DNA from 2 places in the Paenibacillus sp. HWE-109 genome. Region 1 is predicted to be linked to the other one. Evidence: a T-box and tRNA genes for the amino acid it is inferred to sense, from the RefSeq annotation. Region 1 holds a T-box; the other holds one or more tRNA genes.
What was found. A T-box is a leader RNA that pairs with one kind of tRNA and senses whether it is charged. The one in region 1 lies ahead of ileS (isoleucine--tRNA ligase), so its partner is inferred to be a tRNA-Ile.

Region 1 (5,539 bases):
CAGCAGCGCTCGCACTTCTCGCCCTCAGCAACGGCAATCGCAATAGCGGCATCCTTCGCTTGGTAAGTACCCTCAGGCACATCTGTGCCGGCTGGATGAACGACAACTGCCGATACGATGAACAACTGATCCAACTGGCCAAGCTCAGCCAGCAAGCTGGATGTTGCTTCGTTCGGATATAAGTGAACAGCCGCTCCAAGCGAATTTCCGATCACTTTCTCTTTGCGCGCTTCTTCTAATGCTTTCAACACTTCATCGCGGATACTTAAGAAGCTGTTCCACTTATTCTCCAACTGCTCATTGAATAAACTAGTATCCACTTCAGGCAGCTCCGCAAGCTGCACGCTGCTTAGTTCAACACCCGGGATGTACTTCCACACTTCATCTGCCGTATGCGGAAGAATCGGTGAAATTAGCTTGGTGATCGCGATCACAGCGGCATACAACACGGTTTGGGATGCTTTACGCGCAGGATCATGCGCAGCATTCGCATACAAACGATCTTTGATGATATCTAAGTAGAACGAGCTCATCTCAACCGCGCAGAAGTGATGAATCGTTTGATAAACGACATGGAATTCATACGCTTCATAAGCCTTTACGACTTTCTCAATCATCCGGTTCAAACGAATCAAAGCATAGCGATCCAGCTCAGACAAATTCTCTGGCGCCACACGATCTGCTGCAGGATCAAACTGACTCAAGTTCCCCAACAAGAAACGCATCGTATTTCGGATTTTACGGTATACTTCCGTCGTTTGATTCAAAATGTTATCCGAAATCCGGTGATCGGATTGATAGTCGACGGAAGATACCCATAGACGCAAGATATCAGCGCCCAACTTCCCGCAGACGGCATTCGGATCAATCGTATTCCCGATGGACTTGGACATCTTGCGGCCTTCGCCATCAAGGGTGAAACCGTGGCTGAGAATCCCTTTGTAAGGCGATTTCTCTTTGGTCGCAACGCCAGTGATGAGAGATGAGTTGAACCAGCCACGATACTGGTCAGAGCCTTCCAAGTACAAATCGGCAGGCCATTGCAATTCAGGGCGCGCTTCCAGCACAGCCATATGACTGGAACCGGAATCGAACCATACATCCATGATGTCCGTTTCCTTGCGGAACTCGCCATGTCCACATTTGGCACAGTGGATACCCGGAGGAAGCAGGTCCTTCTCCTCCTTGATAAACCAGGCATTCGAGCCCTCTCTCTCGAAAAGCTGAGCAACATGTTCAATCGTTTGCTCATTCACCAGAGGTTCGTTGCAGCTGCGGCAGTAGAAGATCGGGATTGGCACTCCCCATGCGCGCTGTCTTGAAATACACCAGTCTCCGCGGTCTGCAATCATATTGTGCAGGCGAACTTCGCCCCACTCTGGCGTCCACTTCACTTGCTTGATTTCATCCAGCATCTCTTGTCTGAATTTATCAATAGAAGCAAACCATTGTTCCGTTGCACGATAGATAACCGGCTTTTTGGTGCGCCAATCATGGGCATACTGATGCTGAATATCCGTCGCTTTCAGTAAAAGCCCCGATTCTTGCAGCTTCTCGATAATTTGCTTGCCGCCTTTTTCATAGAACACGCCTTCATAGCCAGGCGCTTCCGCTGTGAAGTGTCCTTGATCATCAACCGGGCACAGAACCCCAATATTGTAACGCTGGCCAATCACAAAGTCATCTTCCCCATGTCCAGGAGCTGTATGAACACAGCCTGTACCGGCTTCAAGTGTAACGTGCTCACCAACCATAACTAACGATTCACGATCGTAGAACGGATGTTGGCAAGTTACATATTCCAGTTCGCTGCCCTTCACCGTGGATAAGATTTCATATTCGCTCCAGCCTATTTCTTTGGCAGCAGAGGCCAGCAATCCTTGGGCAAGCACATATTTCTTGCCACCGGTTTGGATAACCGCATACTCAAACTCCGGATGCAGCGAAATTCCCAAATTGGCAGGGAGTGTCCAAGCTGTTGTCGTCCAGATAACAATTGCTGCATCTTGCGGCAGCTTGCCTTTGCCGTCTTTGACTGGGAAAGCTACATAAATGGAGGTGGAAGTTTTCTCCTTGTATTCGATCTCCGCTTCAGCGAGCGCACTTTCGGAAGAAGGAGACCAGTAAACAGGTTTCAATCCTTTGTAAATGTAGCCCTTTTGTACCATTTTGCCAAAAACGCGAATTTGATTCGCTTCATAGTCCGGTTGCAGGGTGATGTAGGGATTGTTCCAGTCTCCGCGGATCCCCAATCGCTTGAACTGGCTTTTTTGCTTTTCAACGGACTGCAGCGCGTATTCTTTGCAATATTCACGGAATTCGGGGATCGTCATTTTCTTGCGGTCGACTTTCCCGCTGTTTGTGATTACTTGTTCAATTGGCAGCCCATGTGTATCCCAACCTGGTACATAAGGCGCGTCGAAACCTTGCAGCGTTTTGAAACGAACGATAATATCCTTCAAAACTTTGTTAAGCGCATGTCCGATATGAATATCACCATTAGCGTACGGAGGCCCATCATGCAAAATAAATTTAGTTCTGCCCTTGCGGCTTTCCTGCACTTTGGCATAAATATCTTCAGCTTCCCAGTGCTCCTGCATTTTCGGTTCCGCCTGAGGCAGGTTGCCCCGCATAGGAAACTCGGTTTGTAATAGATTTAACGTTTTGCCATAATCCATGTTGACCTCTCCAATCTTACCCTGAACTTTGTTATGCCTGAAAAACAAAAAAAGCCTCTCATCCCCCAAAAAGGGACGAGAAACTCAGCTCGCGGTACCACCCTCGTTATAAAGCTAACGCTCTGCCCTTGCAGGCGCAGAACACAACTTCATCACTCGATCATGTGTAACGGCATGACCCGTTTCTCTCTACTTCATTCAAGAGACGCTCCTGGGGGATATTCGGTACACTGCAGAGATTAGGCTCACACCATAACCCTAATTCGCTGACCCTGCATGCTCGACCTACTCGTTCCAGTCATAGCTTTACTGAGATACATTTAACAGGAGTATACCCAATTCATTGGGCATAGTCAATAAGACGGCCTCCATTACGGGGCATTTCTACTCGTCTTTGGTCTCAAACTGCATGCTTTGCCAACCTTCTGTATTAAGCAGTTCCAGTTGGGCTTCAAGCAGCGTCCGGAATCGTGTTCGGTAGATCGACGCCTGTTTCTTCAATTCTTCAATCTCTAAAGCTACCTTCCGGGAACGTGTCAAAGATTCATTAATAATCCGGTCCGCGTTCTTCTCGGCTTCTTTCAAAATCAGCTGAGCTTCTTTTTTCGCATTGCTTCTTACTTCATCCGCTGCTTCTTGCGCTACGATGATCGTTTTGCTAAGCGAATCCTCAATATTCGTAAAATGATCCAACCGCTCTTGAAGCGTCACCGTTTGATTCTGCAAGTCTTTATTCTCGCGAATCAACGCTTCGTAATCTTTAATGACTTGATCAAGGAATTCATTGACCTGATCTTCATCATAACCGCGAAACGAGCGGGAAAATTCTTTATTATGTATGTCTAACGGTGTTAATGGCATCAGTGCCCCTCCTTAGCGTTTTGCTTTGCAAAACGGACTTCGCAAGCATAAACGGAGCCACATCGTAAAAAGCCCGCTTACACCCATCTCTATACTGTTCAGTTCGACAGAAAATAAGCAATTCCTGCAAAGTTCGTGGATAAATGTTCCACTCTAAGCAAACTTGCCGATTTTCACACGAATTCGACCTTTTTTCGTAATGCCTTCGACTTCCAGCACCTTAAAACGGCCGAATCCTTGCAGGGACACCATATCGCCTTCCTTCAGCGGCTTGCTTGGATCTTCTTCCAGCTTCCAGTTCACACGGCACCTGCCCGCTTGAATAGGGGTTAATACTTTGGCGCGGCTAAGCCGGAAGACATCACTGACAATCCCGTCCATCCGCATGGAAGCGACAGATAAAGATAGTTCTTCCAGATTCACATTAGCCAGTGCCAGCTTATCCAACGGGAGCAATTCGGTCTGCACGTGGACCTTATGTACTTGGGAGAGGTTCATGTGCAAGTAATCAGCAGCATCTTGGGTAACCAAGCAGTGGCAGCCACCCTCTATAACGTGAATATCGCCAACCTTGTCTCGCTTCATGCCGAGTCCAAGAATGGCGCCCATGTAATCTCCATGTTCCAAAGTTAGAAATTTGCCGTCTCCCGAAGAAACGGACAACACCGTCATCGCCATATCTTCCCCATCCAATATCCGGTAATCGGGAGCTATTAAAGCTCTCTTCCGTTCAGCAGCGCTGTATCCGCCATCCAAACGGCAGTGGACATCGGGATGTCGGTTAACGAGTGAGGTAAGAATAAAAGCCTGTCTGGGATCAAGAAAATCGGTCAGCTTCACAGCATGCTGCTCTGCCGCCCGCTCGATCCAATCCCAGGCTTTATCGACAAAATGATGTTCGTCAGGGTGAAAATGACCATATAGTTCTTTTGGCAAGATTAAAACATCCCTACAATAAAATCTAGCACTGCCGCAATCCCCATAACAACGAATCGCAAAGCGATCAAGGCTACGATCGGGGAAAGATCAATAAATCCGATGCTCGGAATAATTTTGCGAAATGGACTTAAATACGGTTCGACCAATTTACTAAGCAAACCGCCGATAAAGCTTTCTCTGGCATTCGGGAACCAAGAGAGAATCAAGTAGCCAATAATCATGAAATAATAAATTTCCATCAAAATACTTAAGTAATAGTGAACGTAAGCCACGTACGCATCCACCTCTGTGTTAGGATATGCGCCTATTCCTCACCCATCATCTCGGAGATGTGACCATGAATATCGACTGAGTCTGGTGTACAAAGAAAGATATTCGGCCCAAGTTTGGAGATAGACCCATTCAAAGCATATACCGTACCGCTCAAGAAATCTACAATTCGTACTGCTTGATCGCCGCGAACACGCTGCAGATTGACAACCACCGCTCTTCTTGAACGAAGATGGTCGGCAATGTCCTGCGTTTCTTCGTATGTTCGAGGCTCGCTAAGCACGACACGCGCATTCTTCTGTGAATGTATGCTGACGACATTTGCCTTATTTTTATTACGCAATTCATACGGATTGGTTTCAGGTTCTTCGGCAGCTTCCACAATCCGCTCGCGTTCCACAATCTCTTCCTCTTCTTGCAGTCCAAGAAAATTCATAAATCGGTTATAAACACCCACGATAAATCCCTCCTGTCTTATTCTTACTTTCACTTACGGTCTTATTCCTCTTTTCCAACCAGAACAGTACCCAATCTTACCCAAGTAGCTCCTTCTTCAATCGCTACTTCAAAATCTCCGGACATCCCCATCGATAATTCCTTGATCTCATAAGGAAAAAGGTTGCGTTCATTCAATTGATCGCGCAATTCTCTTAGCCCGCGAAATACAGGACGAGTTGCATCGGCTTCCATCTCATATGGGGCCATTGTCATCAAACCGGTAATATGTATATGTGACAGCTTACTAACTTCTTCAGCTAACTCAAAGAATTGCTCAGGCGCAACGCCATACT
Region 2 (5,539 bases), 4.0 Mb from region 1:
ATTCTGCGTTCCCGCATTATTCAGGCTATGCGTCGCTACCTGGATTCGCTAGGCTTCTTAGAAGTAGAAACACCTACACTCCATACGATCGCGGGCGGAGCTTCAGCACGTCCTTTCAACACACATCACAATGCTTTGGATATGCAGCTGCATATGCGAATTGCTATTGAGCTTCACTTGAAGCGTCTAATTGTTGGCGGACTGGAGAAAGTATACGAAATTGGGCGTGTATACCGGAATGAAGGTATCTCTACGCGTCATAATCCCGAGTTTACGATGATAGAGTTGTACGAGGCCTATGCGGACTACAAAGACATCATGAAGCTTACAGAAGAGTTAGTTGCTCACATTGCTCAAGAAGTACTAGGCGGTACGACAGTTCCTTACGGCGATCACGAGATTAACTTAGCCGTTGGCTGGAGACGCGTCTCCATGGTCGATGCGATTAAAGAAGTCAAAGGCGTAGACTTTAATGCGCATATGTCTAATGAGGAAGCGCACCGTTTAGCGAAGGAACATAATGTATCTGTTGAGCCGCATATGACATTCGGTCATATTGTGAACCAGTTCTTCGAAACATTTGTTGAAGAAACGTTAATCCAACCGACCTTTGTTTACGGACACCCATTAGAAATTTCACCGCTTGCCAAAAAGAATCCAGAGGATCCTCGTTTTACGGATCGGTTCGAACTCTTTATCGTGGCGCGTGAGCATGCCAATGCTTTTACTGAGCTTAATGATCCGATTGATCAAAGAGAACGGTTTGAAGCGCAGCTTCGTGAGAAAGAACAAGGCAATGATGAAGCGCATGAGATGGATGAAGATTTCATCCGAGCTCTAGAATATGGCATGCCGCCTACTGGCGGATTAGGAATAGGGGTAGATCGTTTGGTTATGCTATTAACGAATGCGCCCTCCATCCGAGATGTCCTCTTATTCCCACATATGCGTCAGCGTCAAGGAGAGTAAAACGCAGTTGTTTTGGGGCATCGTTGGGTGTCCCAAAACTTTTTGCGACAAGTACTTGCAATGTTTGCATCGTCTGTGGTATCTTATAAAAGTTGCCGCTGAGCACTGAGAAATTGGTGAGAACAACAACTTGAAATTAAGAGTTGCAATGCAAAACTCAGTATGGTATATTGGTCTTCCGGCTTTCGAAAGAGAGCGGGTTGGACAAGAGTAATTGATCTTTGAAAACTGAACAACGAGTGAGTAAGCACAGTCGAGCAATCGACTATAAAAGAGATTGCAAAATCTCGCTAGCAAGTCAATGAGTACAATTAAGCTTTTCTACTATGGAGAGTTTGATCCTGGCTCAGGACGAACGCTGGCGGCGTGCCTAATACATGCAAGTCGAGCGGATTTGTTCCTTCGGGGACAAGTTAGCGGCGGACGGGTGAGTAACACGTAGGTAACCTGCCTACCAGATCGGGATAACTATCGGAAACGATAGCTAAGACCGGATAATTGGTTTTCTCGCATGAGAGAATTATGAAACACGGAGCAATCTGTGGCTGGTAGATGGGCCTGCGGCGCATTAGCTAGTTGGTGAGGTAACGGCTCACCAAGGCGACGATGCGTAGCCGACCTGAGAGGGTGAACGGCCACACTGGGACTGAGACACGGCCCAGACTCCTACGGGAGGCAGCAGTAGGGAATCTTCCGCAATGGACGCAAGTCTGACGGAGCAACGCCGCGTGAGTGATGAAGGTTTTCGGATCGTAAAGCTCTGTTGCCCTAGACGAACAGCATGAGGAGTAACTGCCTTGTGTGTGACGGTATAGGAGAAGAAAGCCCCGGCTAACTACGTGCCAGCAGCCGCGGTAATACGTAGGGGGCAAGCGTTGTCCGGAATTATTGGGCGTAAAGCGCGCGCAGGCGGTTCATTAAGTTGGGTGTTTAAGCCCGGGGCTCAACCCCGGTTCGCATCCAAAACTGGTGAACTTGAGTGTAGGAGAGGAAAGTGGAATTCCACGTGTAGCGGTGAAATGCGTAGAGATGTGGAGGAACACCAGTGGCGAAGGCGACTTTCTGGCCTATAACTGACGCTGAGGCGCGAAAGCGTGGGGAGCAAACAGGATTAGATACCCTGGTAGTCCACGCCGTAAACGATGCATACTAGGTGTCGGGGATTCGATTTCTCGGTGCCGAAGTTAACACAGTAAGTATGCCGCCTGGGGAGTACGCTCGCAAGAGTGAAACTCAAAGGAATTGACGGGGACCCGCACAAGCAGTGGAGTATGTGGTTTAATTCGAAGCAACGCGAAGAACCTTACCAGGTCTTGACATCTGGGTGTAAGCACTAGAGATAGTGCCCCTCTTCGGAGCACCCAAGACAGGTGGTGCATGGTTGTCGTCAGCTCGTGTCGTGAGATGTTGGGTTAAGTCCCGCAACGAGCGCAACCCTTGATCTTAGTTGCCAGCACTTCGGGTGGGCACTCTAAGATGACTGCCGGTGACAAACCGGAGGAAGGTGGGGATGACGTCAAATCATCATGCCCCTTATGACCTGGGCTACACACGTACTACAATGGTCGGTACAACGGGAAGCGAAGCCGCGAGGCGGAGCGAATCCTTATAAGCCGATCTCAGTTCGGATTGCAGGCTGCAACTCGCCTGCATGAAGTCGGAATTGCTAGTAATCGCGGATCAGCATGCCGCGGTGAATACGTTCCCGGGTCTTGTACACACCGCCCGTCACACCACGAGAGTTTACAACACCCGAAGTCGGTGGGGTAACCCGCAAGGGAGCCAGCCGCCGAAGGTGGGGTAGATGATTGGGGTGAAGTCGTAACAAGGTAGCCGTATCGGAAGGTGCGGCTGGATCACCTCCTTTCTATGGAGACTCGGATCTGATAGATCCAGTCAAGTATCTTCGGATACACAATCGCTTACTCACTCGTGTTCAGTTTTGAAAGAGCAATCTTTCAGCAGGATGGTTACCACCATGTTGCACTCGTTTGGTGATGATGGCGGAGGGGACCCACGCGTTCCCATCTCGAACACGACCGTTAAGCCCTCCAGCGTCGATGGTACTTGAACCGCAGGGTTCTGGGAGAGTAGAACGTTGCCAAGCGATACCCATGGCAAGCTTTCGGAGAAAGCTTCGAAAGCTTGTAGGTGGGTTTTTATTTTGGGAAGTTTATCCCAAACATATATTGGCCCTTAGCTCAGCTGGTTAGAGCGCACCCCTGATAAGGGTGAGGTCGGTGGTTCGAGTCCACTAGGGCCAACCAATTATTTTCATAATCGTTTGGGGCCATAGCTCAGCTGGGAGAGCGCCTGCCTTGCAAGCAGGAGGTCAGCGGTTCGATCCCGCTTGGCTCCACCAAAACACATTTTAAGACAGGAATTTCCAAGAAATTTCGACTTGAAATGCAGCAAGAAGATGTGATAAGATAACTTTCGCCGCTGACATAGGGCAAGGATAATTGACTCACATTGCTACAATGTTGTTCCTTGAAAACTAGATAACGAAATGAAACGTAAAGTAAGAACTTAGGTTGTGTTAACCTTCGGGTTGCACAAAAATCTTTAAAGTTTTTTCTAGGTTAAGCTAGAAAGAGCACACGGAGGATGCCTAGGCACTAGGAGCCGAAGAAGGACGTGGCGAACGACGAAATGCCTCGGGGAGCCGTAAGCAGGCTTTGATCCGGGGATGTCCGAATGGGGGAACCCAGCTGTGGTAATGCGCAGTTACTCTATTGTGAATACATAGCAATAGTAGAGGCATACCCAGGGAACTGAAACATCTAAGTACCTGGAGGAAAAGAAAACAATAGTGATTCCGTCAGTAGCGGCGAGCGAAAGCGGAATAGCCCAAACCAAGGAGCTTGCTCCTTGGGGTTGTAGGACCTCGATATGGGGTTAGTTCGATAGGCGAAGTGATCTGGAAAGGTCCGGCATAGAAGGTAAAAGCCCTGTAGCCCAAATCGAACGAAATCCCTAGAGGTATCCTGAGTACGGCGGGTCACGTGAAACCCCGTCGGAATCCGGCAGGACCATCTGCCAAGGCTAAATACTCCCTAGTGACCGATAGTGAAGCAGTACCGTGAGGGAAAGGTGAAAAGCACCGCGGAAGCGGAGTGAAAAAGAACCTGAAACCGTGTGCTTACAAAAAGTCAGAGCCCTCTTTATGGGTGATGGCGTGCCTTTTGTAGAATGAACCGGCGAGTTACGTTCCCGTGCGAGGTTAAGTCGAAGAGACGGAGCCGCAGCGAAAGCGAGTCTGAATAGGGCGCTTTAGTACGTGGACGTAGACCCGAAACCGTGTGATCTACCCCTGTCCAGGGTGAAGGTGAGGTAACACTCACTGGAGGCCCGAACCCACGCATGTTGAAAAATGCGGGGATGAGGTGGGGGTAGCGGAGAAATTCCAATCGAACTCGGAGATAGCTGGTTCTCCCCGAAATAGCTTTAGGGCTAGCCTCGGAAGATGAGTTGTGGAGGTAAAGCACTGATTGGGTGCGGGGCCCGCCAAGGGTTACCAAGTCCAGTCAAACTCTGAATGCCACAAACTTTATTCCGGGAGTCAGACAGTGAGTGCTAAGATCCATTGTCAAAAGGGAAACAGCCCAGACCATCAGCTAAGGTCCCCAAGTGTGTGTTAAGTGGGAAAGGATGTGGAGTTGCACAGACAACCAGGATGTTGGCTTAGAAGCAGCCACCATTGAAAGAGTGCGTAATAGCTCACTGGTCGAGTGACTCTGCGCCGAAAATGTAACGGGGCTAAACACGCCACCGAAGCTATGGCTTGCACTTTGTGCATGGGTAGGGGAGCGTTGTATGTACGTTGAATTCTGACCGTAAGGACAGGTGGAGCGCATACAAGTGAGAATGCCGGTATAAGTAACGAAAAGATCAGTGAGAATCTGATCCGCCGAAAACCTAAGGGTTCCTGAGGAAGGCTCGTCCGCTCAGGGTAAGTCGGGACCTAAGGCGAGGCCGAAAGGCGTAGTCGATGGACAACAGGTGGAAATTCCTGTACCACCGTAGCCGTTATGAGCAATGGAGTGACGCAGAAGGATAGTGACGCAGACTGATGGATGTCTGTCCAAGCAGTGAGGCTGGTTAGTAGGCAAATCCGCTAACCGTAAGGCTGGGCTGTGATGGGGAGGGAAACTTTAAGTACCGAAGGTCATGATTTCACACTGCCAAGAAAAGCTTCTAGCCAGGCGAAGGTGCCCGTACCGCAAACCGACACAGGTGGGTGAGAAGAGAATTCTAAGGCGCGCGGAAGAACTCTCGTTAAGGAACTCGGCAAAATGACCCCGTAACTTCGGGAGAAGGGGTGCCTCGGTAGGGTGAATAGCCCGAGGGGGCCGCAGTGAAAAGGCCCAAGCGACTGTTTAGCAAAAACACAGGTCTGTGCGAAGCCGCAAGGCGAAGTATACGGGCTGACGCCTGCCCGGTGCTGGAAGGTTAAGAGGAGTGGTTAGGGGCAACCCGAAGCTATGAATTGAAGCCCCAGTAAACGGCGGCCGTAACTATAACGGTCCTAAGGTAGCGAAATTCCTTGTCAGGTAAATTCTGACCCGCA

Region 2: it encodes a tRNA-Ile, which carries the amino acid that the T-box ahead of ileS (isoleucine--tRNA ligase) is inferred to sense. The anticodon was not compared.

What each region holds. Positions count from the first base shown of each region.
Region 1 covers NZ_CP091881.1:3,640,508-3,646,046, forward strand. Annotated here, with positions in the region: gene ileS (isoleucine--tRNA ligase) at 1-2,678, opposite strand, end outside; T-box leader at 2,747-2,989, opposite strand; gene LOZ80_RS15495 (DivIVA domain-containing protein) at 3,063-3,539, opposite strand; gene LOZ80_RS15500 (YlmH family RNA-binding protein) at 3,693-4,475, opposite strand; gene LOZ80_RS15505 (YggT family protein) at 4,478-4,717, opposite strand; gene LOZ80_RS15510 (cell division protein SepF) at 4,783-5,205, opposite strand; gene LOZ80_RS15515 (YggS family pyridoxal phosphate-dependent enzyme) at 5,247-5,539, opposite strand, start outside.
Region 2 covers NZ_CP091881.1:7,628,103-7,633,641, forward strand. Annotated here, with positions in the region: gene lysS (lysine--tRNA ligase) at 1-969, shown strand, start outside; rRNA gene LOZ80_RS32760 (16S ribosomal RNA) at 1,293-2,836, shown strand; rRNA gene rrf (5S ribosomal RNA) at 2,960-3,076, shown strand; tRNA gene LOZ80_RS32770 (tRNA-Ile) at 3,160-3,236, shown strand; tRNA gene LOZ80_RS32775 (tRNA-Ala) at 3,256-3,331, shown strand; rRNA gene LOZ80_RS32780 (23S ribosomal RNA) at 3,550-5,539, shown strand, end outside.